Regions from separate parts of the Bradyrhizobium sp. AUGA SZCCT0431 genome, predicted to be linked through region 2. Evidence: riboswitches for the same ligand, from Rfam matches in the RefSeq annotation. Region 2 holds a riboswitch; the other holds the start of a gene.
What was found. Region 2 has a riboswitch for cobalamin ahead of metE (5-methyltetrahydropteroyltriglutamate--homocysteine S-methyltransferase). Riboswitches for the same ligand answer to the same signal wherever they lie in the genome.

Region 1 (15,711 bases), on a different contig from region 2:
TGATCTTGCGCAAGTGGAAGAATCGCGCAAAGCCGGCCGCGAAAATTTTCGGGCGCGCGTGACGCAATATCTGGTCGAGTTGCAAAAGCAAATTCCCGATGGCGCCAAGGTCCTGATCGCTCACACCATGGCCGGTGGAGTTCCGCGCGCGAAGATCATGATGCCCGTCATGAACCGGGTCTTCAAAGGGACCGCTACCTCTTCCAAGGAATTTTGGGAAGGCGACCTCGGCCGGCTCTGCGAAATGAGCTTTATGGATGTGAGCGCGAATAGTCTTTCGGATCTGATCGAACTGAGTGCCGGGCTGCGCGACAGCGTCGCCAAGAACGGCGGTCAGGTTTCTTACGTGGCCTACGGTTATCATGGCACCGAGATCCTTATTGCCGGCGAGTATCATTGGCAGAGCTATTCACCTTACCTGCAGGGTTTTGCGAAAATCGAACTCGAGAATATCGCGCGGCGCGCGACCGCGGATGGCGTGAAAGCGAGTGTCTTCAATGCGCCGGAGATCCTGACCAATTCAAGCTCGATATTTCTGGGTGTTGAAGTGGCGCTCTATCCGCTGCTCGCTGCCTTCAAAAAAGAGGCGCCCGATCATCCGGTCACCAGGAAGCTGCTGACCGAGTGTGCTGACCTGCTGAAACCCGAACACAGCCTTGAGGCACTGATCGAGCTCACCGACAATTATTTCCGTTCAGACATTATTCAGCGCTGGACCAAGTTCGAACAATGGCCGCAGCACAACGCCCCCGAGCAGATGGAATTGATGCACGCCACGTCGAAAGCAATTATCGATATGCACAAGGACGGCCGCAAGCTTCTCACGGCGGCGCTGAGCGAAATCGTGTTCAAGGCCTGCGGATACGCCATGCTGCATGAGGCATTGAATCCCCGCCAACCGGTATGGTGGGTCGGCCATCAATTCGTGACCCAGGCTGCGACCAAGGCCTGACGCGCCTAACCCACGGCCACATCAGATTTCGGCTGCCTCGCGCGCCGCGCACCAGTTTGCCCGGGCGTGCGCCGGTGGCCTTGCCACTATGCAAAAAGGCATTGCCGCTTCTGATCACCCCGATTTGAGAGATCTTGAAACCGTTGCAGATTGCGGCGGTGCGGTAAGGGCTACACATGGGAAGCGGGAGGCTGATTAAAGGAACTTTGCGATGCGTTTTATTTTGGCCTTAGGCCTTTTGATCGCCTTTAGTGCTTCTGCCAGCGCCGCAAAAAAGGTGCATCACGCCAAGCCGCGACATGTCATTGTCCGTCCCGTCCAGCCGGTGGACCCGCGCTTTCCACCCGTGCTCATGGACCAGACCCCGAGCTACAATGATCCGTCCAAGTTTGGCGGCGCCTGATCTGCGACGACCGGCATGAGCCATTGCGACGATGGTATCGAAGCGCGGTCACGCGATCGGCCTCGATTGCGGCTAAGCCGAACCTGCGTCAGCTCGCCGCCGCGCCAAACTTCGGTTGCGATCCCTGCGCGCCGCGCACCAGTTTGCCGGGGCGGGCACCGGTGCCTTTGCCGCCACGCTGCGTCACCACACCGGAGACGATGGTGGCATCATAGCCGTCGACCTGCTGCATCAGCCGGCGGCCGCCGACCGGCAGATCGTAATGCACCTTCGGCGGATGCAGATGCAATTTGTCATAGTCGATGACGTTGACGTCGGCCTTGAAGCCCGGTGCGATCACGCCGCGATCATAGAGACCGACCGAGAGCGCGGTCTTGCGCGACTGCGCCGCGACCACGAACGGGATCGAGAGTTTTTCGCCGCGGCTGCGGTCGCGGGTCCAGTGCGTCAGGAGGTAAGTCGGGAAGCTGGCGTCGCAGATGATGCCGCAATGCGCGCCGCCGTCGGAAAGGCCCGGCACCGCGTTCGGGTCGCGCAGCATCTCGCGCGTCGCATCGAGATTGCCGTCGGCATAATTGAGGAACGGCACGTAGAGCATGCCGCGGCCGTCGTCGGTGAGCATCGCGTCGTAGGCCAGCTCTTCTGCCTGCTTGCCCTGACGGCGGGCCTGCGCGCCCAGCGTATTTTCCGGCGGCTGTTCGTAATCAGGGGGATTGCCGAGCAGGTACATCTTGTCGTAGTTCGGCCGGAAGAACAGCGGGTCATCGGTCGCGGTCGCGTGTTCGCTCAGGATCGCGGCGCGCACTTCCGCCTGGTGCAAACGTACCAGCCGCTCCTTCAGCGGCAGTTTCGCGATCGCCTGATAGCTCGGATGGGTCTGGAACGGGTTGCGCGACAACTCGAGGCCCAGCATCAGCCCGACCGGGCGGGCGGCGATCTGCGCGGTGATCGACAGGCCGCGCGCGGAAGCCTCCGCGATGGTGTCGAGCGTCTGGCGCCAGCGCTGCGGCGCCTTGTCGTTTTGCGTGATCGAAAACGACACCGGGATCTTGGTGTTCTCGGCCACCCGCAGCATCATCGGCAGATCTTCGTTGATGGTGGAGAGATCGAGCACGAACTGTAGCACGCTGCGGCCCTGGCCGTGCATCGCCGCGGCAATCGCGGTCAGCTCGTCCTCGCCGGCCTTCAAGGTCGGCGTGTAGTCGCCGGTCGAGGTGCGGTGATTGAGGGTGCGCGAGGTCGAGAAGCCGAGTGCGCCCGCGCGCACGGCATCGGCGGCAAGCGCCGCCATCGCCTTGTTGTCATCGGGCGTGGAGGGATCGCGGCGCGCGCCGCGGTCGCCCATCACATAGACGCGCAAGGCCGCGTGCGGCAGTTGCGCGCCGACATCCATGTCGAAGTTTCGTTTCGACAGCCACTCCATGTAATCCGGAAAGCTTTCCCAGGCCCAGGGAATGCCTGCGCTCAACACCGGCTCCGGAATATCCTCGACGCCTTCCATCAGCTGAATCAGGCGGACATGGTCGCTCGGCCGGCACGGCGCGAAGCCGACGCCGCAATTGCCCATGATCGCTGTGGTGACGCCGTTCTGCGACGACGGCGTAATCTCCTGGCTCCAGGTGACCTGGCCGTCATAATGGGTGTGGACGTCGACGAAGCCGGGTGTGACCAGTTTTTCCCGGGCGTCGATCTCTTCCTTGCCTTTCCCCCAAACCTTGCCGACCTCGGTGATGCGGCCGCCCGAGATGGCGATATCGGCTTCATAGAGGTCGCCGCCCTTGCCATCGGCAATGTTGCCGCCACGGATCACGAGGTCATGGGAACTGGTCATGGCGATTCATCCCGGGTTTGAAATTTTGTTGACTGCATCATCTGATATCCCCTGATGCAGTCAACCGCCGGGATTGAGGTTCAGGAATGCAAACAGAGCGTTTTCGAGCGAAGTGGATACCGGTTCGCATAGCAATCTGGTTTGCGCAGATTGCGTAAACTTATCTGCGCCAGAAAACGCGTCAATACAAAAAGCTAGAGCCTGGGTTCTGATTCAATCAGAACCGAGGCTCTAAATTTGTGACCGGGCCCTCCGCTCGCGTCTTCGGCTTGCGGTCGGTGATGAGCGCCAGCAGCACCGTCAAAACCATGAAGGCGACGGAGGCGCCGAACACCCAATGCGGCAGGTGCTGGTCCATGATCCAGCCGAACAATAGCGGGCTCAGAATGCCGCTGAAGTTGAAGCCGGTGGAGACGATGCCGAAAGCGCGGCCGGCCGCACCCGGAGGGGCGGCATTGCGTACCAGCATGTCGCGCGAGGGCGCGATCACGCCGCCGAGGAACCCGGCAATGCCCATCGCCGCGGTCAGCACCACCGACGGCAAGGTGGTCGTCGCGATCACGAGCATGATGACGGCATTGATCCCAAAGCAGGCGGCGGCGACCTGTCCGTGGCGCGTGGTACGGTCGGCAAGATAGCCGCCGGCCAGCACGCCCGCCGCACCGGCGCCGAGAAACGCGGTCAGCGCGATATTGGCGGCGGAGAATGTCACGCCATAGCCGCTCATCAGCGCGACCACGCCGAAATTGCTGATGCCGGCGTTGGAGAGACCAAGCAGCATGAAGAAGAACGTCAGCATGATGATCGCCGACGTAATGACGCTTTGCCGGGGTGCGGCCGCGCCATCGGTTTTGCGGTCGGCCGAACTCGCATCGGGAATGCCGACGGCGATCAACAGCAGCGCCACCACAGGTCCGACCGCGCCGGCCACGATCAGCGCGCCAAGACCTCCGACCCAAGCGACGAGTGCCGCCATGATCGCGGGTGCCACCGCGCCGCCGAGGAAGCCCGCAAAAGTGTGGATCGAAAACGCGCGGCCCATCCGCGCTTCATCCATATGGGTGGAGAGGATCGCGTAATCGCAGGGATGATAGACGCTGTTGGCGAGACCAAGCAGCGCAGCGCAGACGATCAGTGACCTGTAGCTCAGATGCATGCCGAGCATGATCAGCGCCAGGCCGCCGACAGTGAGGCCGATCAGCAGCACCTTGCGCGCGCCGATATGGTCGGCGAGATAGCCGATCGGCGCCTGGGTCAGGCCGGACACCAATCCGAACACGGTCAGGGCGAAGCCGAGCTCGATATAGCCGACGCCGAGCTGTGCCTTCAGATAAGGAAACAGCATCGGCAACACGAAGATATGGAAATGGCTGACCCAATGGGCCACCGAAATTCCCGCCAGCGTGCGCAGAGAACTGTCCGCTTTCACGTGTTGCGGCGCGGTCAGAACATCGACCATATCAGCGTCAAACCCCGTCTCGATCTACGGCCCGGCAAAGGCTGGCTTTTAAAATGCCCGCCGAAAATAGTGGTTAGCCGTTATTTGTCCATGAATACGGCTGCATGGCTGCCCCGGCGCTGGGTGCGGAAGGGGCCAAATGCGTCAATAAGTTCAGGGACAAAGTCGGCGCGCGCGGCAATGATCCGGCATGATCGATCCGGCGAAGCCGCTCCGGGTGCTGGTGCCAGAAGGTTCCAGTACCTCAGCCCGCGAGGCCATCACGATACTGGGCCTCTCGGGCCATCATGTCGAGGTTTGCGATCCCTCCGCCCATTGCCTGGCGCGGTTCTCACGCTTCGTCCGCAAATTTCACCGCTGCCCGGGGATGCGCACAGACCCCGCCGGATTTCTGGCGTTTGTCGAGCAATTGCTGGCGCGAGAACGTTTCGATGTGCTGCTGCCGACGCATGAGCAGGGTTTTTTGTTTGCGCGGATGCGCGCGCGATTGGATGGCCGTGCCGGTGTTGCGCTGCCTTCATTCGAGAGTTATCGCGCCGCGCACAGCAAGGCCGGGTTCAGCCGGCTGCTCGATCGATTGAAGCTGCCGCAGCCGCCGACGCGGATCGTGAAATCTGCACGCGAGCTGCGCGACGCCATCGGATTTCCAGCCGTGGTCAAGACCTCGATCGGCACCGCAAGCCGCGGCATCTGGTTCGTGCGCAATACGGATGATCTCGAAATAGCGCTGCGTGATCTCGGCGCCGGCGATGCGTTCGCCGATGAGGTGCTGGCCCAGGACCTCATCACGGGCACCACCGAGAAGGCGCAGTCGGTGTTTTGCCGGGGACGGCTGGTCGGCTTTCATGCCTATCGGCAAGTCGCTCTCGGCGTCGGTGGCGGCGAGGCAATCAAGCAAAGCGTGGGCCGGCCGATGGTGCGCGCCTATCTCGAGACCATCGGCGGGCAACTCGGCTGGCACGGCGCGCTGTCGGTCGATTTTATCATGCCCGACGATGGCACGGCGCCGCTCCTGATCGATTGCAACCCGCGGCTGGTCGAGCCGGTCAACGCCTATCGCGCCGGCATCGATCTCGTTGGGTTATTGCTGCGTGTCTCGCAAGGCGAGACGCCGGAGCCGTTGCCGGAAAGCCGCGAGGGCGTGCTCACGCATCTGGCGATGCAGGCGCTGCTCGGTTGCGCATCGCGCGGCGGCACGCGGGGCGATATTATCCGGGAATGCGGCCGTGTGTTTACCGCCAGCGGACCCTATGCCGGCAGCCGTGAAGAACTTACGCCGGTGCGGCTGGACTGGTTCAGCGCCGTGCCGCTGGCGATGACCGCAGCATTTCTGCTGGCCTCGCCGTCGTCAGCGATCAAACTGGCGCGCGGCGGTTTCGGCGCGCATCTGCTCGATGTCGGGAGTATCCGGAAGATTGAGAGTGAGGGGTTTGGCTAGACCTCGCGTCGTCCCGGCGAAGGCCGGGACCCATAGCCACCGATGCTTGTTGTTGAGGTGCCTCTACCAGCTTGCCTTATCACAACGGCCGCGGCGTATGGGTCCCGGCGTTCGCCGGGACGACAATAATCACAACGGCTCGTCATCAGTGCCATGGCGGTCGTGCTTTGGCGTGGCGATGTCGCCATCTTCGTAATCGTCGTCTTCGACAGGCGGGCCTTTCGGCTTCACAGGCTTGTCGTTGTCCTGCTTCGGAGGTTCGCCCTTTTTGCCGTTTCCGCCCATATCGCGCCTTTTTGCCGGCTCAACCGGCTTTATCCGGACGAATTGACGCATTCACCGTAATACGACCGACTTTGCGCATTATACCAGCGTCAGCAACACGAATTTTCCTTGCCCTTTTTGCCGATATTGCTTCAAACGGGGCAATCACACGGAGCCAAAATGAAGAAGCCTCGCATCGAAACCGAAGAACAGCAGCCACGCAAGATCATTCGCGCCGACAAGGCGCCGACCAATGGATATTCGCTTGTCGTGGATGGTCACTTCAAATCGCACCACGACACGGTCGAAGCCGCCGAAGAGGCGGGCACGGCGCTAAAGAACAAATTCCAGATGCTGCAAGTGCAGGTCTATGACGCCGAGACCAAGACGCGCTCGATGATCCATTGGCCACCGGCGTAACGCTGCAAGACTGAGTTTTTCGACTGAACTTCAAGACTGGACTTCAAAGCTGAGCTCAAAGAGCTCAGCTCAGGGTCTTCGAGCTTAAGTCCGTCGTCCGCCGCTTTGCTGGCTCGCCAGCCAATCGCCCAATGCCGGGGTCGGGCGCTTCTCGCCCGGTTTTTTCGATTTGGCCGCGGCCTTCTTTGCCTTGACGGGAGTCGGAGGTGTGGCGGCCTCGCGGGCAAGCCGCAACGCCTTCAGCTTCGCCATATTGTCGAGCATGGCCCTCGAGGCCGCATCGCGGTCGGCCTTGCCGGACCGCGCGTCCTGGGCTGCCCGGGTGGTTTTATCCAGACGCGCCTGGGCGCGGTCGCGATCTTCTTTGCTCATTTTACGTCAGCCTTCTTCGCCACTTTGGCTTTCGCTTTGGGCTTGGCCTTCGGTTCGGGCGGATTGGCAAGGTCCTCAGCTTCCTTGGCCAGCCGCAGCGCGCGCAGCTTTTCAGTCCGCTTGCGAATTGCGATGTCGGAGGCCGCGATCTCGGCCATCGCCTTGATGCCCTCGACCTCCTGGGTACGCTTGCGGTGCAGCCGAAGCTCTTTCATTTCGGCCGGACTCTTCGGTTCGTCGTTCATCATCTACCTCTGGAACCGCGACGCATGCCGTCGGGCGGTGTTTCGGCGGTAATACCATGAATTACGCCGCTGGGGGCGCGAATTTGGGTCGAAAATGCCCCGTTATCGCGTTGAATCAGCCCTCATGGTGAAGAGCGGCGGCGTCATCGCCGTCTTCAGGGCTGCTCTGGTCGAAAGTGGCCAGCCAGGCTGCCAATGTCGTTGACGCCTGGCCTTCGGCCTTCACCTGGCGCAGTGCAATGCGGATGCCGGCGCGGCCGTGACGGTCGCCGGCGATCGCCACAGGCGGTTCCCCCGCCAGCACCGCATCGACGACGCGCTGCTTGATCGCGAGCGCTTCGGGATCGCCGCACGCTGCCAGGATCCGTTGAAAACGCTGGTGACGTGTCCGGTCGAACGGCCGGGCTTCGCTCATTCCGTCACGCAACGGATGCGGCGGATAGATGTGCGCGCAGGGGATCCAGCCCCCGGGAACCGGCTCGGTGGCTGCATGGGTCCGGCCGCTTTTCAGCAGTCTTGGCAGCACATGCGTGTGCGGCCCTTCCGGGCTCTTGCCCGAGGGTGGCGGGATCGGCTGATAGACCTCGATGCGGCCGAGCCGGCTGATGAAGACGCGATGCGGGTTCGCGCCAAGGATCATCCCCATCGCGGGATTGTCGTGTTCGAAGACGGCGCGGCCGCAGAGTTCGCGCAGCCGCGCGGCGAGATCAGGATCACTGACGCGCACGCAAAAATCCGCCTGCAGCGCGCCGAGGCCGAGATCGAACAGGATGGCTTCGCGATCCTCCGGCCGCAGCGCCTCGCGATCGGCGCCGACTTCCGTCAGCGCGTTGCGGCCGTTCATCGCGCAATCGTCGGATGGCAGGCACAGCGCGATCCGATGGCTCCAGCCTGATTTCGTGATGCTCTCGGAGGCGAACGGCCGGCTGTTGCCGCCCGGTTTCAGCGCAATGCCGCCGCGCGGCGTCACGGCTGCAACGGCCTCGATCGATTGCGTCAGCCGCACCGGCTCGTCGCGGTCGCGGGTGAATTCGGCGATGGCGCCGAACGTGCCGAGACTCCATTGCGTGTCGGGATCGGCGATTTCCCGCTGCAACAGATCGGTCGCCGCGACGGCGGAAACATCAGGCATCAACCAGCATTCCCTTAACCCTCGGGGCCAAAGAGAATACTGGCTTGTCAGGTCAGGACAAGCCGGTCCGGAGCGGGCCCCGGACCGGCGTCCGGGCTCAGAACGTCGCGCCGGCCTTCACCATGTAGGTCCGGCCCGGCAGCGGATAGGCGCTGAAGCGGCCGTCGGTGAACGTGCTTGCGATCGCATAGTCGTAGTACAGCGCGTTGAGCACGTTGTTGACGCTCACCGACCAGAAGAAGTGCTGATATGCCCCGCTCAGCTTGAAGTCGATGGTGGCATCGGCCGGGATGCGGCGCTGGGTATTTTTCTGGTCGTTGTCCATGTAGCGCTCGCTCCAGCCGCGCACCGTGGCATCCGCAACCAGATAGTTCTGCCAGATATTCCACGTCACGCCGCCGCTGGCGGTGTAGCGGGACACCAGCGGAACGTCATTGCCGGCGAACTGCCCTTCACGGAACACCGCGCGGGTGTAGGCCACGCCGCCGCGCAGCAGCACGCTGTCGCTGATACGCAGCGAGGCGCTGGTCTCGGAGCCGTAACGGCGGGTCGGATCGAGGTTGACGTTAAAGAACAGTGCCGGGTTGAGATGGATCTCGTTCTCGAGGTCCATGCTGTAGATGCTCGATTGCATCTGGAACCCGCCCGACTTGATGCGGAAGCCGCCCTCGATGTCGTGGGAGGTCTGGGTTTTCAGCTGGAAGGTGCCGGGAATCGGGGTGAAGAAGACAGGATCGAAGGACGGTCCGGAGGACAATCTCTCGTCGACATTCGGCGTGCGGAACGCGCGGGCGGCCCGGCCGAATACCGAGACGATATTGTTGAAGCGATGTTCGAGGCCGACATGCAGCGCGTATTGGCCTTCCCGGCTGTCGAGAGGCAGGTTTTGCGCCGCGCAGGTAAAGAAAAAGGCGCAATTCGGATCGTTGTTGACGATGTCCCTGGCTTTCAACGTGGTTTGTTGCACGCGGGCCCCGTACGAGAAATCGGTGGTCGGCAACAGCCCGATGGTTTGCTGGAAATAGCCGGCCAAGGTTTGCTGCTGCAAATCATAGGTATGGATCGGCGGCAAGCCCCGGTCCGTCGGACGTTCCTGGTGGAAGGTCGCGTCGTAATAATCGATGCCGGTTAAAATCTGTGAGGGCATCCCGAACAGCACATTCTTGATGCTCAATCGCGGCGTGATCGACCAGGTCTGCAGGTGGGCGTCGACGTAGCTGTTACCGAAGGGATTGAAGAAGGCGGCCTGCTGCTTCTTGTCTCTCACGCCGCCGTCGACGATCAGATCGACGCCGTTCATCAGCGTCTTGGTGAATCCTGCGGTGGCGTTGGCGCCCTGCTGGTTGCCGTAGTCGAACGGCGTGGCGGCGCCGCGCCGGTTGGTGGCGAGTTCATCGAGGCCAATCGAGGGATCGACGAGACGGCCGCCCGGGAAACCCAGCTTCTGGTCGTCGCCGGACAGGGTCAGGAACGCTGTAAGGCCGGGCGTGGTGTAATTGAGGTTGCCGACGCCGTTGCGCTGGTCGAGGGCGTTGTTGACGCGGTAGCCGTCCGACTTGATTCCATTGCCGTAGAACGATGTCGACCACGGACCGAAATTGGTCGCGGCCGAGACCGAAGCCATACGCTGATTGAAGGAGCCGACGCCGGCTTCGCCGCGGATCGCGACCGGCGGGCCGCCGACACCGTTCTTCAGCACGATGTTGATGACGCCGCCGACCGCATTGTCGCCGTACAGCACCGCGCCGCTGTTGCCGCGGGTGATCTCGATGCGCTCGATCGAATCGCGCGGGATGGTCGAAAAATCGACCCCGGCCATGTCGATGTCATTGAGCCTGCGGCCGTTGATCAGCACGAGGGTATTGGAGGTCGCAAACGCGCCGAACCCGCGCAGATCGACGCTGGTCTTTGCGCCGTTGACGCCGCCAAACAGGCTGGTGAGCTGCACGCCCGGTGTTTGCGCGATGATTTCCTGCAAGGTCTGCGCGGGCGAATGCGCGATTTCTTCAGCCGTGATGACGGTCGCCGATGTGCCGACGATGCCGGCGAATTGCCGGACGGGCGCTCCGCCGCCGCCCTGGCCATCGCCTTGCGACGCGACGTTCGAGCCGGTCCCCGGCGCAGGGCTCCGATTGCTTGACGGGCTCGGGTTCGGCGCGACGACGCGGCGCGTACCCGAGCCCTGATCGGAAGCAGGCTTGGCGCGGGTCCTGTTCTGGTCGCCGGGCGGGTTGACCTCGATCGCCGGCAGTTGATCGGCTGTGGCGGTCTGCTGGGCCTGCGCGCCGGAAATACCGAGCGCCATGATCGGTGCGAGAACACTGGAGGCCAGCAAAAGATGGCGGCGCCGCTTGGCGACTGGGGTGGTAGAAGACATGGTTCAGGCCTCGGTATGACGTCAGTGGCACGTCACAGCGAACCAAGTCCCACCATCGTGCTGTAAGCAGCTCTGGTGAAACTAATGCCTGTACTCCCCGACCGACATCTTCGCGTGTGACCACGGCTGACGGCAGGTCTCCTGGCTTACGGGTCGTTACCTTTCGTCGCCTTCCCAGGACCGAGATTCCCAGTGGCATAGGACGAAAGATTCACCGCTTACAGTTGCGGGGGCAGCCGCGGAATTGGGGGAGTTTCCCCGCACCGCATTCCCTTTTGATCCCCAAAACGGGAACCGTCAAAAATTATGGTAGAAGTTTGTCAAATACAGAGTCAATCCCATCAGGCCCCGCCTGCGGTCCTCACTGGACGAGTGCGTCTTTTATGTCGCATGAGCAGTACCGCTCGAACCCATAGTGCGGTACGGGCTGACCGTTCGGGGACGATCGATGAGTGTTGATACCATCATTGCTGCAAACGAGGAGGCCGCGCGGCGCCGGATTGGCGTGACGGCCGCGCTTGCCGGCCTCGTCGGGCTGTTGGTGCTGATCTCGCTCGGCATCGGGCCGGTGCGGCTGTCGCCGCTGGCGGCGATGGAAGCGCTCCTCGGTGGCGGCAGCGATGTGTCGCAGGTGATCGTGCGGGAAATCCGCCTGCCGCGGACCATTTTGGCGCTGGCGATCGGCGCCATCCTGGGAATGTCAGGCGCGTCGCTGCAGGGCCTGCTGCGCAATCCGCTGGCCTCGCCCTCGCTGTTCGGCGCGCCGCAATCGGCTGCCTTCGGCGCGGTGCTGGTGATCGCGCTGGGGTGGGCCGATGTGCGCTCCTATGCGCTGCCGGTGGTGGCGATCATGGCCGCTTTCGGATCGGTGTTCGTGCTGCTGACGATCGCCGGCCGCAATGCCGGGCTGCTGATCCTGATCCTGGCGGGTCTTGCGATTTCGAGTCTGGCGGGAGCGGCGACGGCGCTGGTGATGAACCTTTCCAGCAATCCCTTCGTGGTGCTGGAGATCGCGTTCTGGCTGCTCGGATCGCTGGAGGATCGCAGTTTTCAGCACGTGATGCTGGCACTGCCGTTCATCATTGCCGGTGGCATGATCCTGTTCAGCCAGCGCCATTCCTTTCGCGTGCTCAGCCTCGGTGAGGAAACCGCGCAGAGCCTCGGGGTCGATGTCGGGCGCCTGCGGCTTATCGTGATCACCGGCGTCGCGCTTGGGGTCGGCGGCGCGGTCGCGGTCACCGGCACCATCGGCTTTATCGGCCTCGTCGCGCCGCATCTGATGCGGCCCTTGATCGGTCATGATCCGGCGCGGCTGCTGGTGCCGAGTGCACTGGCAGGCTCAGCGCTGCTGCTCGCCGCCGACATCGCGGTGCGGATCATTCCCTCGACCAGCGACATCAAGGTCGGCGTGTTGACCTCGATCATCGGTGTGCCGTTCTTCCTCTATCTGATCGCGCGCGAACGCCGTGCGCTCGGGGGAGGTGTCGCATGAGCGAAGCCGCGCTTCTCACCGCCCGCAGTGTGAACGTGACACTGGCCGGCCGCCATGTGCTCAGCGATGTCACGCTGTCGCTGACCGCGGGTCATCTGGTCGCCTTGGTCGGGCCGAACGGCGCCGGCAAAACCACGCTGTTGCGCGCGCTGTCGGGGCTGCTGCCGTCCCGCGGTGACATCCACGTCGGCGGCGATGCGCTGGCTGATCTATCGCTACGCGAACGTGCAAAACGCTTTGCCTATCTGCCGCAGGGCCACATCGTGCACTGGCCACTGCCGGCGCGCGACATCGTGGCGCTCGGCCGTTATCCGCACGGCGCGACCGATCCGGCGCGGCTGTCGTCAAAGGATGCCGAAGCGGTACTGCGCGCGATGCAGGCGGTCGACGTGGTGGAGTTCAGCGAACGCCGCGTCACTGAACTGTCCGGCGGCGAGCGCAGCCGCGTCGCGTTGGCGCGCGTGCTCGCGGTGGAGGCGCCTGTCATCCTCGCCGACGAGCCGACCGCCTCGCTCGATCCGCGCCACCAGATCGACGTGATGAAGAATCTGCGCGCCACCGCCGATAAGGGCGTGCTGGTCATCGTGGTGACGCACGACCTCGGCCTGGCCGCACGCTTCGCCGATCATGTGCTGGTCCTGAAGGAGGGCCGGCTGGTGTCGCAGGGCGCGCCGGTGGAAGCGCTGTCGGAGCAGGTGATCGCCGACGTGTTCCGGATCAGCGCCTACCGCGCCGAATACCAGCGCGAGGCCGTGATCGTGCCGTGGGCGGATCTGTGATGCGCCGCCGGCTTGCCGTGCTGCTGGCGGTTGCGGCGCTGGCGATGCCGGGCGGGGCGGCGCTGGCCGCCAAGCTGCCGCGCATCGTGTCGATGAACGTCTGCAGCGATCAATTGCTGCTGTCGCTGGCCGACCCCGAGCAGATACTCGGGCTTTCCAGATATTCGCGCGATGCCTGGTTGGCCGGCGATGTCGGGCGCTATCCAAAACTGTCGGGCGGCGCGGAAGACGTGATGGTGCTGAAGCCCGACATCGTCGTCGCCAATCTGTACGACAAGCGTTCGACGCGGGAATTGCTGAAGGCGCACGGGCTGCATCTCGCCGAACTTCCGGTGCCGCGAACCTTGCCCGAGGTGAAGGACCAGATTCGCGAGTTCGGCGAGATCGTCGGCCACCCCGACCGCGCGGCGCAGCAGATCGCCCGGCTCGATGCCGCGCTGGCACGGGCGCGCCAGGCCGTCGCCGCCAGACCCTATCGGGTGCTGCCGCTGTCGCGGCGCGGCTGGGTCGCGGGAAGCGACAGTTTTGTCGGCTCGCTGCTGGCGGAGACCGGGCTGTTCAACACGGCCGGCGATCTCGGCTTCAATTTCGGCGGCTTCGCCTCACTCGAGGCGATCGTGAGCCAGAAACCGGATTTGCTGCTGGTGTCGCAGGCCGGCGATTTTGCGCGCGACGACGGCCAGGCCTTTCTGCTGCATCCGGCGCTCGCGCGGTTCTATCCGCCGGAAAAACGCATCGTGATCCCGGAACGGCTGACCGAATGCGGCGGCGTGATGCTGGCGGAAGCGCTTGACGTGCTGACGGCGGAGTTGAAGCGGGTGGGGCGGTAACCCTCGTAGGGTGGGCAAAGCCACCGGGTCGCGCGAATGCGCGCCCGATGACAGGCTCCGCGTGCCACCACTCTCTTGCGGCGATTGGATAGATGGTGGGCACGGCGCAAGCGCGCCTTTGCCACCCTACGTTTCTCACCCCATCACCACCGGGCCGCCGGCTTTCTTCCAGGCGTCGATGCCGCCCTCGATGTGGGCGGTGTTGGCAAGGCCGGCGTTCTTGGCGGCGGTGACCGCCATCGCCGAGCGTTCGCCGAAGGCGCAGAAGAACACCACGCGGCGCCCGGTCGCGGCCGCGACTTCGCGCAGCATGCCGCCCGGCGCTAAGCTTTCGGCGATGCCGGGGTAGGGCGCATGCAGCGCACCCGAGAGCGTGCCGTGCTTGGCGCGCTCGCTGGCTTCGCGCAGATCGACCAGCAGGATGTCGGGCTTGCCGATACTGTCGATCGCGGCGCGCGCTGACAGTGCGAGGCCCTGTTTGGCGAGATCGTCCTGGTGCAGGCCGACATGCATGTTGGCCGGCAGCACCACGTCCATCAGTTTTGGATTCGGCAAATTGAGATTGTTCATCAACTCGACATACTCGTCGATGCCGCGCACCTGCAGGCGCGGATTGTAGCGCTTCTCCTCGCCGATGGTCGAAACCGTGTCGCCCTTGTAGTCGTGGGCGGGGAAGACCATGGTCTCATCCGGCAGCTTCAGCAGCCGGTTGAAGATCGAATCATACTGCGCCCGGGCGCTGCCGTTCTGGAAATCTGTGCGGCCGGTGCCGCGGATCAAAAGCGTGTCGCCGGTGAAGACGCGGTCGCCCATCAAATAGCTGTAGGAATCATCGGTGTGGCCGGGCGTGTACAGGGCATCCAGGCTCAAACCCTCGATCATCACCTTGTCGCCGTCAGAGACGCGCATCGACACCACGTCGGCCTTGCTCTGTTCGCCCATGATGGTGATGCACTGGGTGCGATCGCGCAGTTCGCCGAGGCCCGTGACGTGGTCGGCGTGCAGATGGGTGTCGACCGCCTTGACCAGGCGCAGGTCGAGTTCGCGCAGCAACTGGCAATAGCGGTCGGCCTTTTCCAGCACGGGATCGAGGATCAGCGCCTCGCCGCCGGCGCGGCTGGCCAGCAAATAGCTATAGGTGCCCGAAACGCTGTCGAAGAGCTGACGAAAGATCATGGTCGCTGCCGCGTTCGCTATTGGAGTCTCGCGGAGGATATTATTCTATTTTGGTCGCCTCCTCAAACGGCTTTCGTCTCTACGGGCGACTCTTTCGAGGTAGTCTTGCTTCCTCAGGGCCGGCTCCAGTCCTGCTCCTTCAATTCCATGATGCGTACAAGGCCTGATGTTCCCCGTCATTGCCTGCGACAAACGCAAAGCGTTTGCGCACGGGAGCGCAAGCGACGACGCAATCCATCTATCCCCGCGCGGAGTGATGGATTGCTTCGCTCCGCTCGCAATGACGGTGGAAATAGTCACGGTCTCACCAGCGTATATCCATTCTCGGTCAGGAACAGAATCTGCGCGACGCCGACCTGGACCGGCGTCGCGGCCGCGATGAATTCCGGCCGTTTGCCGTTTTCGCGTTCGAATGTGTCGACGGTGTTGAGGCAGATATCGAACCGCGCGCCCTGGGCGACCAGGCTCTCGACCATCTTGCGGTTGGGATTTTCCGGGCGCAGCAGCTCAATGCCCGGGCCGAACGCGACGATTTCGATCG
Region 2 (15,711 bases):
ACGCCAGAAATCTGGCGCGGCTGGCGTCGCGGCTGGCGCGGGCCAATGCCGCGCTGGAAGTGCTGGTCGATGGCGCCGAGCGCTATCTGGCGCTGAGGGATCGCAATGACGCCGCGCGTTTTGGCTTCGATGGGTCAGCCTTTGCGGGTCTGCCTGAGGAAATCCGGCTTCGGCTGCTGATGCGGGCCATCGACCGCGTCGGTCACGAGGGGCCTGCGGAACTCGGCAAGGTCGAGGCCCTGCTGACGGTGCTGGACCGGGCGGTATCGGAAGGCCAGCCGAAGTTGAAGCAGACCCTCGCGGGCGCCGCAATCAGCCTGATTGGAGGTCGAATTCACGTCGAGCCGGCTCCCCCGCGTCGTCGCAGGCCGGAATGAGAGGCAAGCCCAAACCTCGATATCCCGTCATAAACCGGCGGGGAGTCTTAACCACCCCGAAAAACGCTGATTTTTACGCCATTATTTGACCGGGAATCGCGCTAGGATGCGTTAAATAGTCCTGCGTGGTTCCCTTGGCATCGACCCAGGCGCCACCTAGATTGTAAGCAGTGCTCCGGGGGTTTCTCACCTGACGACCCAGGGTTTACTGCCCAAGGACATAAGGCCGCGATCCGCGCGGCCACGAAGGAAGATCGATGAACGCCAATCTGCGCAATTTCGCCCTCTGGGTCATCATTGTTTTGTTGCTGTTGGCACTCTTCACGCTTTTCCAGAATCCGGGGCAGCGCGCGTCCTCGCAGGACATCACGTTTTCGCAGTTCGTGAGCGAGGTCGAAAAGAACACCGTCCGCGACGTCGTGATCCAGGGGCCGGAAATCCACGGCACCTTCACCAACGGCTCCAGCTTCCAGACCTACTCGCCGAACGATCCGTCGCTGGTCAAGCGCCTGGTTGATGCCAAGGTGAACGTCAGCGCGAAGCCGCCCGGCGACAATGTGCCGTGGTTCGTGTCGCTGCTGGTCTCCTGGCTGCCCTTTATCGCGCTGATCGGCGTGTGGATCTTCCTGTCGCGCCAGATGCAGGGCGGCGCCGGCAAGGCGATGGGCTTCGGCAAGTCGCGCGCCAAGATGCTGACCGAGGCGCATGGCCGCGTCACCTTCGAGGACGTCGCGGGCGTCGACGAAGCCAAGCAGGATTTGCAGGAGATCGTCGAATTCCTGCGCGACCCCGGCAAATTCCAGCGCCTCGGCGGACGGATTCCGCGCGGCGTGCTCCTGGTCGGCCCTCCCGGCACCGGCAAAACCCTGATCGCGCGCGCGGTCGCGGGCGAGGCCAATGTGCCGTTCTTCACGATCTCGGGCTCCGACTTCGTTGAAATGTTCGTCGGCGTCGGCGCCAGCCGCGTCCGCGACATGTTCGAACAGGCCAAGAAGAACGCGCCCTGCATCATTTTCATCGACGAAATCGACGCGGTCGGCCGCCATCGTGGCGCCGGTCTCGGCGGCGGTAATGACGAGCGCGAACAGACCCTCAACCAGTTGCTGGTCGAGATGGACGGCTTCGAGGCCAATGAAGGCGTGATCCTGATCGCGGCGACCAACCGGCCCGACGTGCTCGATCCCGCGCTGCTGCGCCCGGGCCGTTTCGACCGCCAGGTCGTGGTGCCGAACCCGGATGTCGTCGGCCGCGAGCAGATCCTCAAGGTCCACGTCCGCAAGGTGCCGCTGGCACCGGATATCAACCTCAAGACCATCGCGCGCGGCACGCCGGGCTTCTCCGGCGCCGACCTGATGAACCTCGTCAACGAAGCCGCCCTGACCGCCGCGCGCCGCAACAAGCGCATGGTGACCCAGGCCGAGTTCGAGGAAGCAAAAGACAAGGTGATGATGGGCGCCGAGCGCAAGTCGCTCGTCATGACCGAGGAAGAGAAATTGCTGACGGCCTATCACGAAGGCGGTCACGCCATCGTCGGCCTCAACGTCGTCGCCACCGATCCGATCCACAAGGCCACGATCATCCCGCGCGGCCGCGCGCTCGGCATGGTGATGCAACTGCCGGAGCGCGACAAGCTGTCGATGTCGCTCGAGCAGATGACGTCGCGGCTCGCGATCATGATGGGCGGCCGGGTTGCCGAAGAGCTGATCTTCGGCCGCGAAAAGGTCACCTCGGGTGCGTCGTCCGACATCGAGCAGGCCACGCGCCTGGCGCGCATGATGGTGACGCGCTGGGGCCTGTCCGAGGCGCTCGGCACCGTGTCCTATGGCGAGAACCAGGACGAGGTTTTCCTCGGCATGTCGGTGTCGCGCACCCAGAACGCATCGGAAGCCACGGTTCAGAAGATCGACACCGAGATCCGGCGTTTCGTCGAAGACGGTTACAACGAAGCGACGCGCATTCTCACTGAAAAGCGCGCCGACCTCGAAGCGCTTGCCAAGGGCCTGCTCGAATTCGAGACGCTGTCCGGCGACGAGATCATCGACCTGCTCAATGGCAAGAAGCCGAACCGCGAGTCGGTGCTTGAGCCGACCACGCCGCGGGCCTCGGCTGTGCCGCCCGCCGGCAAGTCGCGCCCGCGCCCCGATCCGGATCCCGGCCTGGAGCCGCAACCGCAAGCCTAAGTCGGTTTGCATCTGAAATAGAAAACGCGGCGGCGACGCCGCGTTTTTTTATGGTGGCGTCCCGGCCCTGCGCCATGAGGATCAACGCGGGCTGTAGCCCGGATGGAGCGAAGCGAAATCCGGGGCATGCCGCGACGTCACGTGCGTCCCGGATTTCGCTGCGCTCCATCCGGGCTACTGCCTGGCTCCCCGCACTCCCGCAACAGTTTTCGCAGCGCGTGGATCGGCGGAAACACTTCCCTGTTCCAGTCCGCGCCTTGCGCGTCGTGGGCGGCCTGTTCCAACTCCACGATCTCGCAATCCTCCGAAAAGACCCGGTTGGTGAACCAGGCCAGCACCGGCCAGCCGAGACCGAGGATGCCGGGAATTCTGGGCTTGCGCACCGACAGCACGACGAAGGTCCGGTTACGGCGCTGCGCCGCATCGATGGGTGTGTAGCCGAGCCATACGTTGAGAACCGGTGCGTCGCCCTTCGTCCACATCTGCAGGGTCTGGTAGGGATATTCGGTGCGCACCGTCATCAGGTCGCGCGCCGTGCCGGCACGGCCGCGCAGGCGGCCGACGATGACGGCCTCGCCAAGGGGCGGCTTCTCGCCAGGCCGGGCAAAGCTGTAATCGACCTCCATCCAGCGTTCGCCGGCGCGGCTGCCGAGATAGCGCGGCACGACTTTTCCGGTGGTGCGCCGGTGCAGGAACTGATGGTTCATGTCCATCAAATTCTCATGCATGAAAGTGTAGTGACAGGCGACGAGCTTGCCGAACCGCCGGGTCTTGTAGGCGGTATCAGCGGCTGCGCCGATCTGCGGCAAGGGAGCGGCGGCAGACGCCGTGCCGGGCCACACGAAGATCAACCCGTCGCGTTCGAAGCAGGGATAACGGCGGACGCCGTTCGGCCGCTTGCCCTTGCCGAGATAGGGCACGTCGACACAGTCGCCCGACGCATCGTAACGCCAGCCATGATAGACACAGCGCAGGGTGCAGCCATCGACCGTTCCCTTGGACAGCGGCACCTGGCGGTGCGCGCAGCGGTCCTCAAGCGCGAAGATCGCGCCCTCCCTCGGGCGCACCAGCACGATCGGTTCGCCCGCGAACCGCGCCGCGAAAGTCTGGCCGGACTTCACCTCGTGCGACCATGCGACCGGATACCAGTGATCCGGGTTCGCGCCGACCTTGCGAAGATCGACAGAGGCTTCCGACCAGGCATTATCAGGCCTCACCGTCATCGCGTCGTTACGCCTTTGCCAGCGGTCCGAGATGCAGCGCCATGATCTGTTCCGGCGTCTCGGTGACCTCGATGCGCTGGCCGTCGCCGCCGACGAAGGCGAGCACGGTGCGCTCGCCGTCGCGCCACATGCTGCCGACCAGCGCGATATTGATGTGGGCGGCCTGCCCCGTCTCGCACCTCGTGCATTCGATCCAGAAGCGCATGGCGTATCCTTTCAATGATGCCGGGTTGAGAGACGGGGCGGGCGTTTAAGCGAGCGCCCGCAATTCGCGGGCGGCGGCGACCATGTTGACCAGAGCGGGCCGCACCTCTTCCCATTTCCGGGTTTTCAATCCGCAATCCGGATTGATCCAGAGCTGGGCGTCGGAGAGCCGCAGCCGCGCCAGCTTGAGCAGGTCGGTCATCTCAGCGGTTTCAGGCACCCGCGGCGAATGGATGTCGTAGACGCCGGGGCCGATTTCGTTCGGATAGCGGTAGTTCCTGAAAGCGTCGAGCAGTTCCATCTTCGAGCGCGAGGTCTCGATCGAGATCACGTCGGCGTCCATCGCACCGATCGCATCGATGATGTCGTTGAACTCCGAGTAGCACATGTGGGTGTGGATCTGGGTGTCGTCGCGCACGCCCGACGAACAGATGCGGAAGGCGTCCACCGCCCAGTCGAGATAGGTCTTCCACTCCGACCGGCGCAGCGGCAGGCCCTCCCGCAGCGCCGCTTCGTCGATCTGGATCATCCCGGCACCGGCGGCCTCCAGGTCGGCGACCTCGTCACGGATCGCCAGCGCGACCTGGCGGCAGGCTTCGCTGCGCGGAATATCGTCGCGGACGAACGACCAGTTCAGAATGGTCACCGGCCCGGTCAGCATCGCCTTCATCGGCCGCTTGGTCAGCGACTGCGCATACTGCCACCACTCGACCGTCATCGGTTTCGGGCGGGACACGTCGCCGAACAGCACCGGCGGGCGGACGTAGCGCGATCCGTAGGACTGCACCCAGCCATGCCCGGTGAAGGCGAAACCTTCGAGCTGTTCGCCGAAATACTGCACCATGTCGTTGCGCTCGAACTCGCCATGAACCAGCACATCAAGCCCGATATTCTCCTGCCAGCGCACCGCGCGCGCGGTCTGGTTCTGCAGATAGAGTTTATAGGCGTCGTCGGTCAGCTCGCCCTTGGCATGCGCGGCGCGGGCGTTTCGGACATCCGCGGTCTGCGGGAACGAGCCGATGGTTGTGGTCGGGAAGGCCGGCAGGTTGAAGCGGCTGTGCTGCACGCCGGCGCGATCGGTAAACGCGTTGAGGCGGCGGCGCATCGCGCTATCGATGCCGGCGGCACGCGTCGCCACCTTGGCATCGTGGATCCGCGGCGAAGCTTTGCGCGCGGCTGCGGCTTCATCGGAGGCCTTCAGGATGGCGTCGGCGTGGACGCGGCCGCGCGCCAATGCCGTTCCGAGCGCCGCCAGTTCCTCGATCTTCTGCACCGAAAATGCCAGCCAGCTCTTCACATCGGGATCGAGGCTGGTTTCCAGCGCAAGGTCGATCGGGACGTGCAGCAGCGAGCAGGATGGCGCGAGCTGCACGCGGTCGCCGCCGAGCCTGGTGACCACAGGTTCCAGCCGGTCGAGCAGCCGGCTCAGATCGGCGCGCCAGATATTGCGGCCGTCGATGATGCCGAGCGACAGCACGCGGTCCTTTGGAAGACCGGCGAGATCGTCGAGTTGCTCCGGGGCGCGCACGAGGTCGAGATGCAGGCCAGCGACAGGCAGGGCCATCGCGGTGTCGCGGTTGGCGCCGAGCCCGCCAAAGTACGTGGCCAGCATGATCTTGAGCCCAGGCACCGCCTTGGCGATTTCCGCATAGGCATAATGCAGCGCCTGCTGCGCGATGATGTCGAGGTCGAGGACCAGACACGGCTCGTCGATCTGCACCCATTCCGCGCCGGCCTTCGCGAGTTCGCTCAGCACCTCGATATAAACCGGCAGCAACCGGTCGAGCAGCGACAGCGTGTTGAATCCCGCATCCTTGCACTTGGCGAGTTTGAGGAACGTCACGGGGCCGACCAGCACCGGGCGGGTCTGGTAGCCGAGCGCTTTGGCTTCCAGGTACTCCTCGATCGGCTTTCGCGAGGCGAGCGTGAAGGTTTGATCCTTCTCCAGTTCCGGCACCATGTAGTGGTAATTGGTGTCGAACCATTTTGTCATTTCCAGCGCCGGCACGCCGTGGGCCGTGTCGTGGTGGGCGTGGCCGCAGTCGGCATCATGCGCCGCGCCTTGGGCGCCGCGCGCCATCGCGAAGTAGGTGGCGAGCGGAACCGTGCCGCCGTTCCAGCCGTAGCTTTTCGGAATCGCGCCGACCATCACGCAGGTGTCGAGCACCTGGTCGTAGAACGAGAAGTCGTTGGACGGGATGATGCTGACACCAAGCTTCTTCTGGCGCGCCCAATTGGCCGCGCGCAGCCCGATGCCGGTCTCGATCAGGGCTTTCTCGTCGGTCGTACCCGACCAGAAACTCTCCAGCGCGAATTTCAGCTCGCGGCGCGGACCGATGCGCGGCGTGCCGAGCGAAGCGACGGGAAGTGAGGAGGTAGAATTTGTAGAAGCAGTCGCTTTGAAAGAAGTCATGGCTTAACCCCAAAAGTTGGGGGCAAAGGCCGAAGTGACACGTCTGGATTCCGGACGATAGGGCGCGCGGAATCGCAACCGCACCACCGGGACACCCCGCCCGAGGACGTTTATGTTGTCGAGGCAGGTCTCCTGGCTCGCGGGTCAATGCTGCTGTCCGGTCTTCCCAAAACCTTTGCGGGTCTCAGTGACTTTGTTGGACAGCGGCTCGCCGCTTACAGTTGCGGGGGCAGCTCCGGCTTCACACCGGCTTCCCTCTTAGCTTCGGGAAAACCATCCCGAAGAACCACGACACGTCCACTTACTTGCAACTCGGCGCGCCCGTCAACTCGACCGGTGCGGGTGCACAGCCGCCATCGTTGTTCACAGCTGCGGAGGAACTTGCCAAATTTTCTGGCTATCGCCATCCGTGCCCATTGACACCGGCCGCCGAATAACACGACATGTAGACGTCACGGTCCACCCCGTCGCAAGATTTGGTGGCTAAGAGGGAAGCCGGTGAATCGCGGTAGTTCGCGAGATTCCGGCGCTGCCCCCGCAACTGTAAGCAGTGAGTTGCTCCCGCTTTTTCACGTCACTGATGCGGCTTCGCATTGGGAAGACAAGGGAACAACGACGACCTGCGAGCCAGGAGACCTGCCGCGACACCGAAAAAACGTCCACGGGCGGGGTGTCCCGGCGGTCGCTTGCAGATCCATGCCGGCGTTTGCCGTCGCGCATTCGATGCAGCGTCCCCAAAGACATCCGGCCTCAACAACACCACGGGGTCTGCCGATGTCCGAATCTTCCGGTCTCATTTCTCTCGAAACCAAAACCGCTCCCTTGTTCCAGTTGCGTCCCGAAACGCTCGCCGCGCCGGACGCCGAACTTCCGATGCAGGTGATTCGCCGCAACGGCACGGTTTCGAAATTCGATGCCAGCAAGATCTCGGTCGCGATGACCAAGGCGTTCCTCGCCGTCGAGGGCCACACCGCGGCGGCCTCGCGCCGGGTGCACGAGGTGGTGGAGCAGTTGACCGCTGAGGTCGTCGGCGCGCTGTCACGCCGGATGAGCGAAGGCCGCACCTTTCACATCGAAGACGTGCAGGACCAGGTCGAACTGGCGCTGATGCGCAGCGAGCACCACAAGGTGGCGCGCGCCTATGTGCTGTACCGCGACGAGCGCACCAGGCAGCGCGCCGAGCAGGAGGCCGCCAAATCGGCCCACCCTGCGGCAGGACCTGTGCTACATGTGACGCTGGCGAACGGCACCAAAGTGCCGCTCGATACCGCGCGGCTCGCGCTGATCGTGGGCGAGGCCTGCGCCGGTGTTGACGGCGTCGACGCCGCGCCTGTCATCGCGGAAACCCAGCGCAATATCTACGACGGCATCAGCCAGGGCGAACTGGCGCTCGCTTCCGTGATGGCTGCGCGGACGCTGGTGGAGCAGGAGCCCAATTACGCTTACGTGAGCGCGCGGCTGCTGCTCGACAAGCTGCGCACCGAAGTGCTGTCCTACGTGCAGGGGGTGCCGACCAACGCCTCGCAGGCCGATATGGCCGGCCGCTACGGCGAATATTTCCCGGCCTATATCAAGACCGGCATCAAGGCCGAACTGCTGGATCCGGATCTGGCGCGTTTCGACCTGAAGAAAATCGCCGCGGCGCTGAAGCCGGAACGCGATCTGGCGTTTCAGTTCCTCGGCCTGCAGACGCTGTACGACCGCTATTTCCTGCATGAAGGCGGCAACCGCATCGAGCTGCCGCAGGCATTCTTCATGCGCGTCGCGATGGGACTTGCGACCCGCGAGATCGATCGCGAGGCCCGCGCGATCGAATTCTATGATTTACTGTCGTCGTTCGATTTCATGGCATCGACGCCGACGCTGTTCAATTCCGGAACGCTGCGGCCGCAATTGTCGTCGTGCTTCCTCACCACGATCGCGGATGATCTCGACGGCATCTTCAAATCGGTCAAGGACAACGCGCTGCTGGCGAAATATTCCGGCGGGCTCGGCAATGACTGGACCCGCGTGCGCGGCCTTGGGGCCCACATCAAGGGCACCAATGGCGAAAGCCAGGGCGTGGTGCCGTTCCTGAAAGTCGCCAACGACACGGCCATTGCGGTCAACCAGGGCGGCAAGCGCAAGGGCGCGGTCTGCGCTTATCTCGAGACCTGGCATATCGACATCGAGGAATTCCTCGATCTGCGCAAGAACACCGGCGACGACCGCCGCCGTACCCACGACATGAACACCGCGAACTGGGTGCCTGACCTGTTCATGCAGCGCGTCGAAACCGACGGCGAATGGACCTTGTTCTCGCCTGACGAGACGCCCGACCTGCACGACCTCTACGGCACAAAATTCGCCGAACGCTATGCCGCCTATGAAGCCAAGGCGGCGCGCGGTGAAATCCGCGTCTTCAAGCAGGTCCGCGCCACTGACCTCTGGCGCAAGATGCTGACCATGCTGTTCGAGACCGGGCATCCCTGGATCACGTTCAAGGATCCCTGCAATCTCCGTTCGCCGCAGCGCCATGCCGGCGTCATCCATTCCTCCAATCTCTGCACGGAAATCACGCTCAACACCTCCGACGACGAGACCGCGGTTTGCAATCTCGGCTCGATCAACCTGCTCAATCACATCCAGGGCGGTCGCCTGAACGAGGCGCGGCTGAAGAAGAGCGTGACGATCGCTATGCGGATGCTCGACAACGTCATCGACATCAATTTCTACACGATTCCGGAAGCGCGACGTTCCAACCTGAGGCACCGTCCGGTCGGTCTCGGGTTGATGGGATTCCAGGACGCGCTGCAGGCAATGCGCATCGCGGTGGCGTCCGATGCGGCCGTGACGTTCGCCGACACCAGCATGGAGGCGATTTCCTATTACGCGATCTCGGCTTCGGTCGATCTCGCCGCTGAGCGCGGTCGCTATCCCTCGTTCGACGGATCGCTGTGGAGCCAGGGCATCCTGCCGATCGATTCGATCGAGCTATTGGCGGAAGCGCGCGGCGGCGTCGCGATGGACCGCTCCATGACGCTCGATTGGGGCAGCTTGCGCGAACGGGTCAGATCGACCGGCATGCGCAATTCCAACGTGATGGCGATCGCGCCGACGGCGACGATTTCCAACATCTGCGGCGTCGCGCAGTCGATCGAGCCCGCCTACCAGAACCTCTATGTCAAATCCAACATGTCCGGCGACTTCACCGTCGTGAACGAGTTTCTGGTGCGCGACCTCAAGGCGCGCGGGTTGTGGGACGAGGTGATGGTCAACGACCTCAAATATTTCGACGGCAGCGTCGGCTCGATCGACCGCATCCCTGATGATCTCAAGGCGCTCTATGCCACCTCGTTCGAGATCGACAGCGCCTGGCTGATCGAGGCGGCGGCGCGGCGCCAGAAATGGATCGACCAGTCGCAGTCGCTCAACCTCTATATCGCCAACCCGTCCGGCAAGAAGCTCGACGCGCTCTATCGCCTGGCGTGGACCCGCGGCTTGAAGACCACCTATTACTTACGCTCGCGCAGCGCGACGCATGTCGAGAAGTCCACGCTCAAGGGCACCGACGGCAAGCTCAACAGTGTCGCCTCCGTGACGATGATGGCTCCAGCCCCAATCATCGTCCCGCAGGCCGCCACCGCGCCGGACTTAACCGGTGCGGTGGCGTGCTCCATCGATAATCCCGAATGCGAAGCCTGCCAGTAAGCAGCAAGAAACATAAGGAAATAAACCCAATGCTCGACTGGTCCGAACCTTCCGCGCCCGTTCGTCACGCGCCGCCGCCCTTTGCGGCATCACCTCCTGCCGAGGCCGATCAAACCGGGCTCGGAACCATCGACCGCCGCGGTGGCCGTGTGTCGGTCGACGACAAGCGGATGATCAATTGCCGTGCCGACGTCAATCAATTGCTGCCGCTGAAATACAAATGGGCGTGGGAGAAATATCTCGCCGGCTGCAACAATCACTGGATGCCGACCGAAGTCTCGATGCAGGCCGACATCGCGCTATGGAAGTCGCGCGACGGCCTCACCGAGGACGAGCGCCGCGCCATCAAGCGCAATCTCGGCTTCTTCGCGGCGTCCGAGAGTCTGGTCGCCAACAACATCGTGCTGGCGATCTACCGCCATCTGACCAATCCGGAATGCCGGCAATATCTGCTGCGGCAATCCTTCGAGGAAGCGGTGCATACCCACACCTTCCAGTACATCGTGGAGAGCCTGGGCCTGGACGAAGGCGAGCTGTTCAACATGTACCGCGAGGTGCCGTCGATCACCGACAAGGCCGCCTGGGCGCTGAAGCACACCCAGCATCTCGACGATCCCGACTTCAAGACCGGCACGCCGGAAGCCGACCAGGCGTTCCTGCGCGATCTCGTGGCCTTCTATGTGATCTTCGAGGGCATGTGGTTCTACACGGGCTTTGCGCAGATCCTATCGCTCGGCCGCCGCAACAAGATGGTCGGGATTGCCGAGCAGTACCAGTACATCCTGCGCGACGAATCCATCCATCTGAATTTCGGCATCGACGTCATCAACCAGATCAAGATCGAGAATCCGCATCTGTGGACCACGGCGTTCCAGGACGAGGTTCGTGACATGGTGCGCACTGCGGCGGAGCTCGAAGCCGCCTATGGCCGGGACACCATGCCGCGCGGCTTTCTCGGGCTGAACGCGGCTTTGTGCGAGACCTACATGCACTTCATCGCCAACCGCCGCTGCGCGCAGCTTGGGCTGGCGCGGGTGTTCGATGAAACCGAAAATCCATTCCCGTGGATGTCGGAAGCGATGGACCTGAAGAAGGAGAAGAACTTCTTCGAGACCCGCGTCATCGAATATCAGAACGGTGGCGCTCTGACCTGGGAATGAGAGCCGGGCGTCAGTTCGACGAGCCCGGCGCGGAAGATGGAGCGGCCTTGCGCTGATCGTCGCGGACGTGGATCACGGCGACGTCGTCCGCATACACCCGCTTCCACCCCGCGATATGATCCAGCACCTTGGTGGCCGGCAAATCCGGCCCCAGCAAGGTGGCGTCGATCTGATACTTGTCGAGCGTGGCGAGCAGTATGTAGACGTCCTTGGCGGTGACCGCGTCGAAATAGTCAAGGACGAACTGTTCGCCGTAGAGTTCGGCGCGGCCGTCGATGAAGGCCTTGATGTCGCGAGACAGCAGATAGCCGCCAAACGGCGACGTGCTGAAGATGCGCTGAACCTGCCGCTTCTGCAGGACGTCCACCGCTGCGACCGGCGTCTGGGACGGCAGGAACGAGAACGGGTGGTGCGCGATGAACACTTGCGTCGATGCCCATCCGGCCACCGCCACCGCGAGCGCGGCAAGCATCACGACAGGCGCCCGCGACTGCCCTTCCCGAACCGGCACCATCGCCGTGCGCAGCGTTCCCAACTGCTCGGCAAACGGCTTGGCCACGACCAGTGGCGCGATGAAGGCGAAGATTTCGATGTTCCGGGAATGCGACAGCGCCATCCAGAGCAGGCCGAGCAGCAGGATGATTCGCGGCACCGACAATGAGAGGCCTCGATAGAAGCCGAGACCGATCAGGCCGAGCAGCGTGAATTCGAAAAAGCTCCAGGTGGAGAAATTGGCCGGCATCCATTCCCAGATCATGGACAGCAGCTTGCCGAGGCTGAGAATCTTCGCCGCGCCGAGCAGCGTGTTCCAGCCATAGGGCGTGCAGCAGCAGGCAACGACTGCAGCAATGCCGAACAGCGCCCATCGCATCGCCAGTTTGACGCGGTCCTGGCGCTCGCAGGTCCAAAGCGCTTCCAGGCCAATCGGTCCTATCAGTGCCAGTCCGAGAACAAAACCGCCGTGCAGATTGGCCCAAAGCGCAAGCACCGGCAGCAGCCACCATGACGGCGCGCTCCGGCGATCCGCGGCCGCCAGCAGCCCGCCGAGGAACGCGACCATGAATGGGAACGCCAGCATGTGGGGGCGTGCCAGGAAGTGGGTCGCCGACTCCAGCACCGCAAGCGTGACCAGCAGGATCGCGCGGGTGGGGTCGAGATAGTCGGCAAACAGGTACATGAAGATCGCAACCGTCGCCCCGATCGCGAGCGAGGTCAGGATGACCGGGCCGGCCCAGCCCAACGATTCATAGGAAACGGCATAGAGCACCTGGGACAGCCAGGAGCTCGACATCCAGGGTTCGCCAAACCGGGTGAAGGTATGAACGTCGGTGTAGGGCACGGCGCCATGCTCGACGATCCACTGCCCGATCCTGATCTGCCAGAGCGTGTCGGAATCCCGCAGCAGGATTTCCCCGAGCGACAGGAAGATCAGATAGGCGACGAGCCCGGTCAACAGCGGAATCAACACGCGCCCGAGGCTGCGGACACTGGCGCCATTAACAATCGGATTGGCGAAGGAAATGGACATCGGATTTTGGGCCGGCTTCTTGCGTTGGTGTGACAGGCACGGCGTGCCTCAGGAATTTCCGCTACCTGACCACGGCCGCGATACATTTCGGTGAATTGCGGGCTCACGCGGCTGACAATGACGATGTTTGGCGAAGAAGCCGTTAACCGGGCGGATAAGCGTTTTAGTCAGAATTTACCATCGCAAAGCACGACGATGGCGGGTTAATCCAATGCCGGCACCAGGGCTACCTGCGGCGCAGCCTGTGCCTTCGCCGACGAGGGCGCCACGATGTTCACGAGATATTTGGCAAGGCAGATGCCGATCACGGCCAGCGCGACACCGCCGAACACGTCGATCATGTAGTGGGCGCCGATCACGGGCGTCGAAGCCATCATCAGGATATTGAGGACGACCGCAGCCCCTCCGACATAGCGCACCGGCCAAAGCGCCCAGATGTAGAGCACGGCGGAAGCCGCGTGGAAGCTCGGGAAGGATACGATGCCGGTGATCTTGAGCAATTCGAGATGCCGCAGCGAGCCATCGCGCAGCGCCAGCATGTCGCGCAGCTGCGCCTGATACATCGAGGCATCCAGGGACGAGAATTGCGCAGGGTCGATGTTGAGGCCGTAATAGGTTCCGATCGCCGGCGTAAACGTCGAAATCAAGAGCGTCATGATCAGCGTCAGGCTGAACGCAAGCACGAACACCTGCAGCCGCACAAAACGCGATGTCAGGGCGAGGACCAGCGGGATCGCGAGCAGGATGATCTTGATCAGCGTGTAGCTGCGCACCAGCAAAGCGCCCAGCCAGTCACGGTCGTTGACGTATCGCGCGATCATTTCCGGATCCATGCCCATGGCGCGATCGATCGCGAGCAAGGCGCGGTCCTGCAGCGGCCAATTGGTCACAGCAGCGACGTAGGTCAGCGGCCCCATGATCGTCGCGATCAACAGCAGCTGGGAAATCGCCCCCAGCGGAAAGATCAGCTTGGGATCCGCCTGATCGCCCTTGGCGAAGGCATAGAGGTAGGCGATCAGCGCCAATGCTGCGACGATTCCCAGGGTAACGGCCAGTGCGAGCGGTTTCATTGTGAAACCGCAGAGCGCGCCCCCGAGCAGCACCACGGCGCCCATGGCGGCAATCGGAATCCAGTTCAGCTGAAACAGCCGCCAGGCCGTGAAAGCGTTCGAATTGACCATGCCGCACCCTGCGAGGTTGTAGGGCACAGTGGCGCGGGAAGGCTTAATATTCGGGAAACGGCTATGGTTATCGGCCCACCAATTGGACGCTGCGTTCAGCGGCCATTTGTGCCCCAGACCGTCACATTTGCTTCTTGTCTTCCGGCCTGAATAGTTGTTCAGTTCTTCAAAGCGATTGGGGACAATCGTTCAAAACATTGAAGACGCAGCGCGATCTTGCAACCCCCTCCCGGGTGCGGACGCGCCGGGGATGGGGAAGCGCGCCATGGTCTATCGGCGAACCCAGCAAGTGGTGAAACGGCTGGCGGCGCGGCGCAGCGCCATTCTGGCGGCGGCGCGGGACGCTGCGGCGGACGGCGGCATGGCGGCCGTGCAGATCGCCCCCGTGGCGGTCCGCGCCAATGTCGCGGCCGGAACCGTCTACCGCTATTTCCCGTCCAAGGCGGAACTGATTTCCGAATTGATCGCCGAAGTTTCGCGCGACGAACTGGCCGCGATCCGCCGCGCGGCGGAGGCGGCGCCCGGACCTTCCTCGGCACTGGCCGCGGCGGTCACGACAGTTGCCGTCCATGTGCTGTCGCAGCGCAAGCTCGCCTGGGGGATTCTCGCGGAGCCGGTCGATGTCGATGTGTCAGCTTCGCGGCTCGCCAGCCGCCGCGAAATCTCCGGCGAGATCGCCGCAAGGATCGAGGCGGCCGTGCGCGCCGGACATCTGCCGGCGCAGGATACCGCGCTCGCCGCCACCGCGCTGCTCGGCGCATTGCACGAGGCACTGGTCGGCCCGCTGGCCCCTGACAATATGGACGATTCCGCAAAACTGCGCGACGCCGTGCAGACCGTGACGCTATTGGCGTTGCGCGCGGTCGGCGTCATGGACGCCCGCGCCCGCGGCCTCGTGGTGCAGGCGGTACTGCCGGCCAAGGCGCTGGTGGGTGCGTAGGGCATGATCGCTCGCGACAAACGCGGAATGCGTTTGCGCGGAGATCACCGGCAATTGACATCGCTCTGACGCAACCATCAGCCAGATTGCGCGTGATCGGTCATTCACCGGTGAAGGAGCATTCCATGACGACGACATCAGGCTCAGCCAAGTGGCAGGGCGGCATCAAGGACGGCAAGGGCGCGATCTCGACCAAGAGCGGCGCGCTGAACGAATATCCCTACGGTTTCGCCAGCCGCTTCGAGGGCAAGCCGGGCTCGAACCCAGAAGAATTGATCGGCGCCGCGCACGCCGCCTGCTTCACCATGGCGCTGTCGCTGATCCTCGGTGAAGCCAAGCTCACCGCCGAGCAGATGGAAACCAAGGCCGACGTGACGCTTGAGAAACAAGGCGACGGCTTTGCCATCACGTCCGTTCATCTAACGCTAGCGGCGAAAATTCCCGGCGCGGACAACGCGAAATTCCAGGAACTGGCGGGCAAGGCGAAGGCCGGCTGCCCGGTGTCGAAACTGCTGAACACCAAGATCACGCTGGATGCGACGCTGGCTTAGTTGTGCCGTAGCGGTAGGGTGGGCAAAGCGAAGCGTGCCCACCATTCAGGCTAATTGCGCGGGGATAGATGGTGGGCACGGCGCAAGAGCGCCTTTGCCCACCCTACTTTCTCCGGAATGACGGCACGCCGTCACTTATCCGCTTTGCCTTCCGGTCCGACATAGGCGATGCGCACCATGTTGGTGGTGCCGGCGATGCCGAGCGGCACCCCGGCGACGATGATCACGCGCTGGCCCGCCTTGGCGAAGCCGTCGCGGAACGCA

Region 1: it holds a riboswitch for cobalamin, as region 2 does, so the genes downstream of both, JQ567_RS09340 (TonB-dependent receptor) here and metE (5-methyltetrahydropteroyltriglutamate--homocysteine S-methyltransferase) in region 2, are expected to answer to the same signal.

The regions. Positions count from the first base shown of each region.
Region 1 is NZ_JAFCLR010000008.1:37,314-53,024, forward strand. It holds gene JQ567_RS09290 (enoyl-acyl carrier protein reductase FabMG) at 1-952, shown strand, start outside; gene JQ567_RS09295 (hypothetical protein) at 1,164-1,355, shown strand; gene JQ567_RS09300 (amidohydrolase family protein) at 1,444-3,186, opposite strand; gene JQ567_RS09305 (MFS transporter) at 3,404-4,645, opposite strand; gene JQ567_RS09310 (hypothetical protein) at 4,836-6,083, shown strand; gene JQ567_RS09315 (hypothetical protein) at 6,213-6,368, opposite strand; gene JQ567_RS09320 (hypothetical protein) at 6,528-6,767, shown strand; gene JQ567_RS09325 (hypothetical protein) at 6,852-7,139, opposite strand; gene JQ567_RS09330 (transcriptional regulator) at 7,136-7,384, opposite strand; gene JQ567_RS09335 (DUF6925 family protein) at 7,500-8,516, opposite strand; gene JQ567_RS09340 (TonB-dependent receptor) at 8,614-10,893, opposite strand; cobalamin riboswitch at 11,007-11,207, opposite strand; gene JQ567_RS09345 (iron ABC transporter permease) at 11,342-12,385, shown strand; gene JQ567_RS09350 (ABC transporter ATP-binding protein) at 12,382-13,164, shown strand; gene JQ567_RS09355 (ABC transporter substrate-binding protein) at 13,164-13,994, shown strand; gene JQ567_RS09360 (MBL fold metallo-hydrolase) at 14,130-15,170, opposite strand; gene JQ567_RS09365 (hypothetical protein) at 15,467-15,711, opposite strand, start outside.
Region 2 is NZ_JAFCLR010000007.1:44,626-60,336, reverse strand. It holds gene tilS (tRNA lysidine(34) synthetase TilS) at 1-377, shown strand, start outside; gene ftsH (ATP-dependent zinc metalloprotease FtsH) at 635-2,557, shown strand; gene JQ567_RS08290 (aromatic ring-hydroxylating dioxygenase subunit alpha) at 2,695-3,780, opposite strand; gene JQ567_RS08285 (hypothetical protein) at 3,788-3,985, opposite strand; gene metE (5-methyltetrahydropteroyltriglutamate--homocysteine S-methyltransferase) at 4,031-6,397, opposite strand; cobalamin riboswitch at 6,502-6,703, opposite strand; cobalamin riboswitch at 6,836-7,056, shown strand; gene JQ567_RS08275 (ribonucleoside-diphosphate reductase subunit alpha) at 7,172-10,087, shown strand; gene JQ567_RS08270 (ribonucleotide-diphosphate reductase subunit beta) at 10,117-11,247, shown strand; gene JQ567_RS08265 (hypothetical protein) at 11,258-12,775, opposite strand; gene JQ567_RS08260 (phosphatase PAP2 family protein) at 12,979-13,956, opposite strand; gene JQ567_RS08255 (TetR/AcrR family transcriptional regulator) at 14,222-14,896, shown strand; gene JQ567_RS08250 (OsmC family protein) at 15,022-15,447, shown strand; gene pyk (pyruvate kinase) at 15,579-15,711, opposite strand, start outside.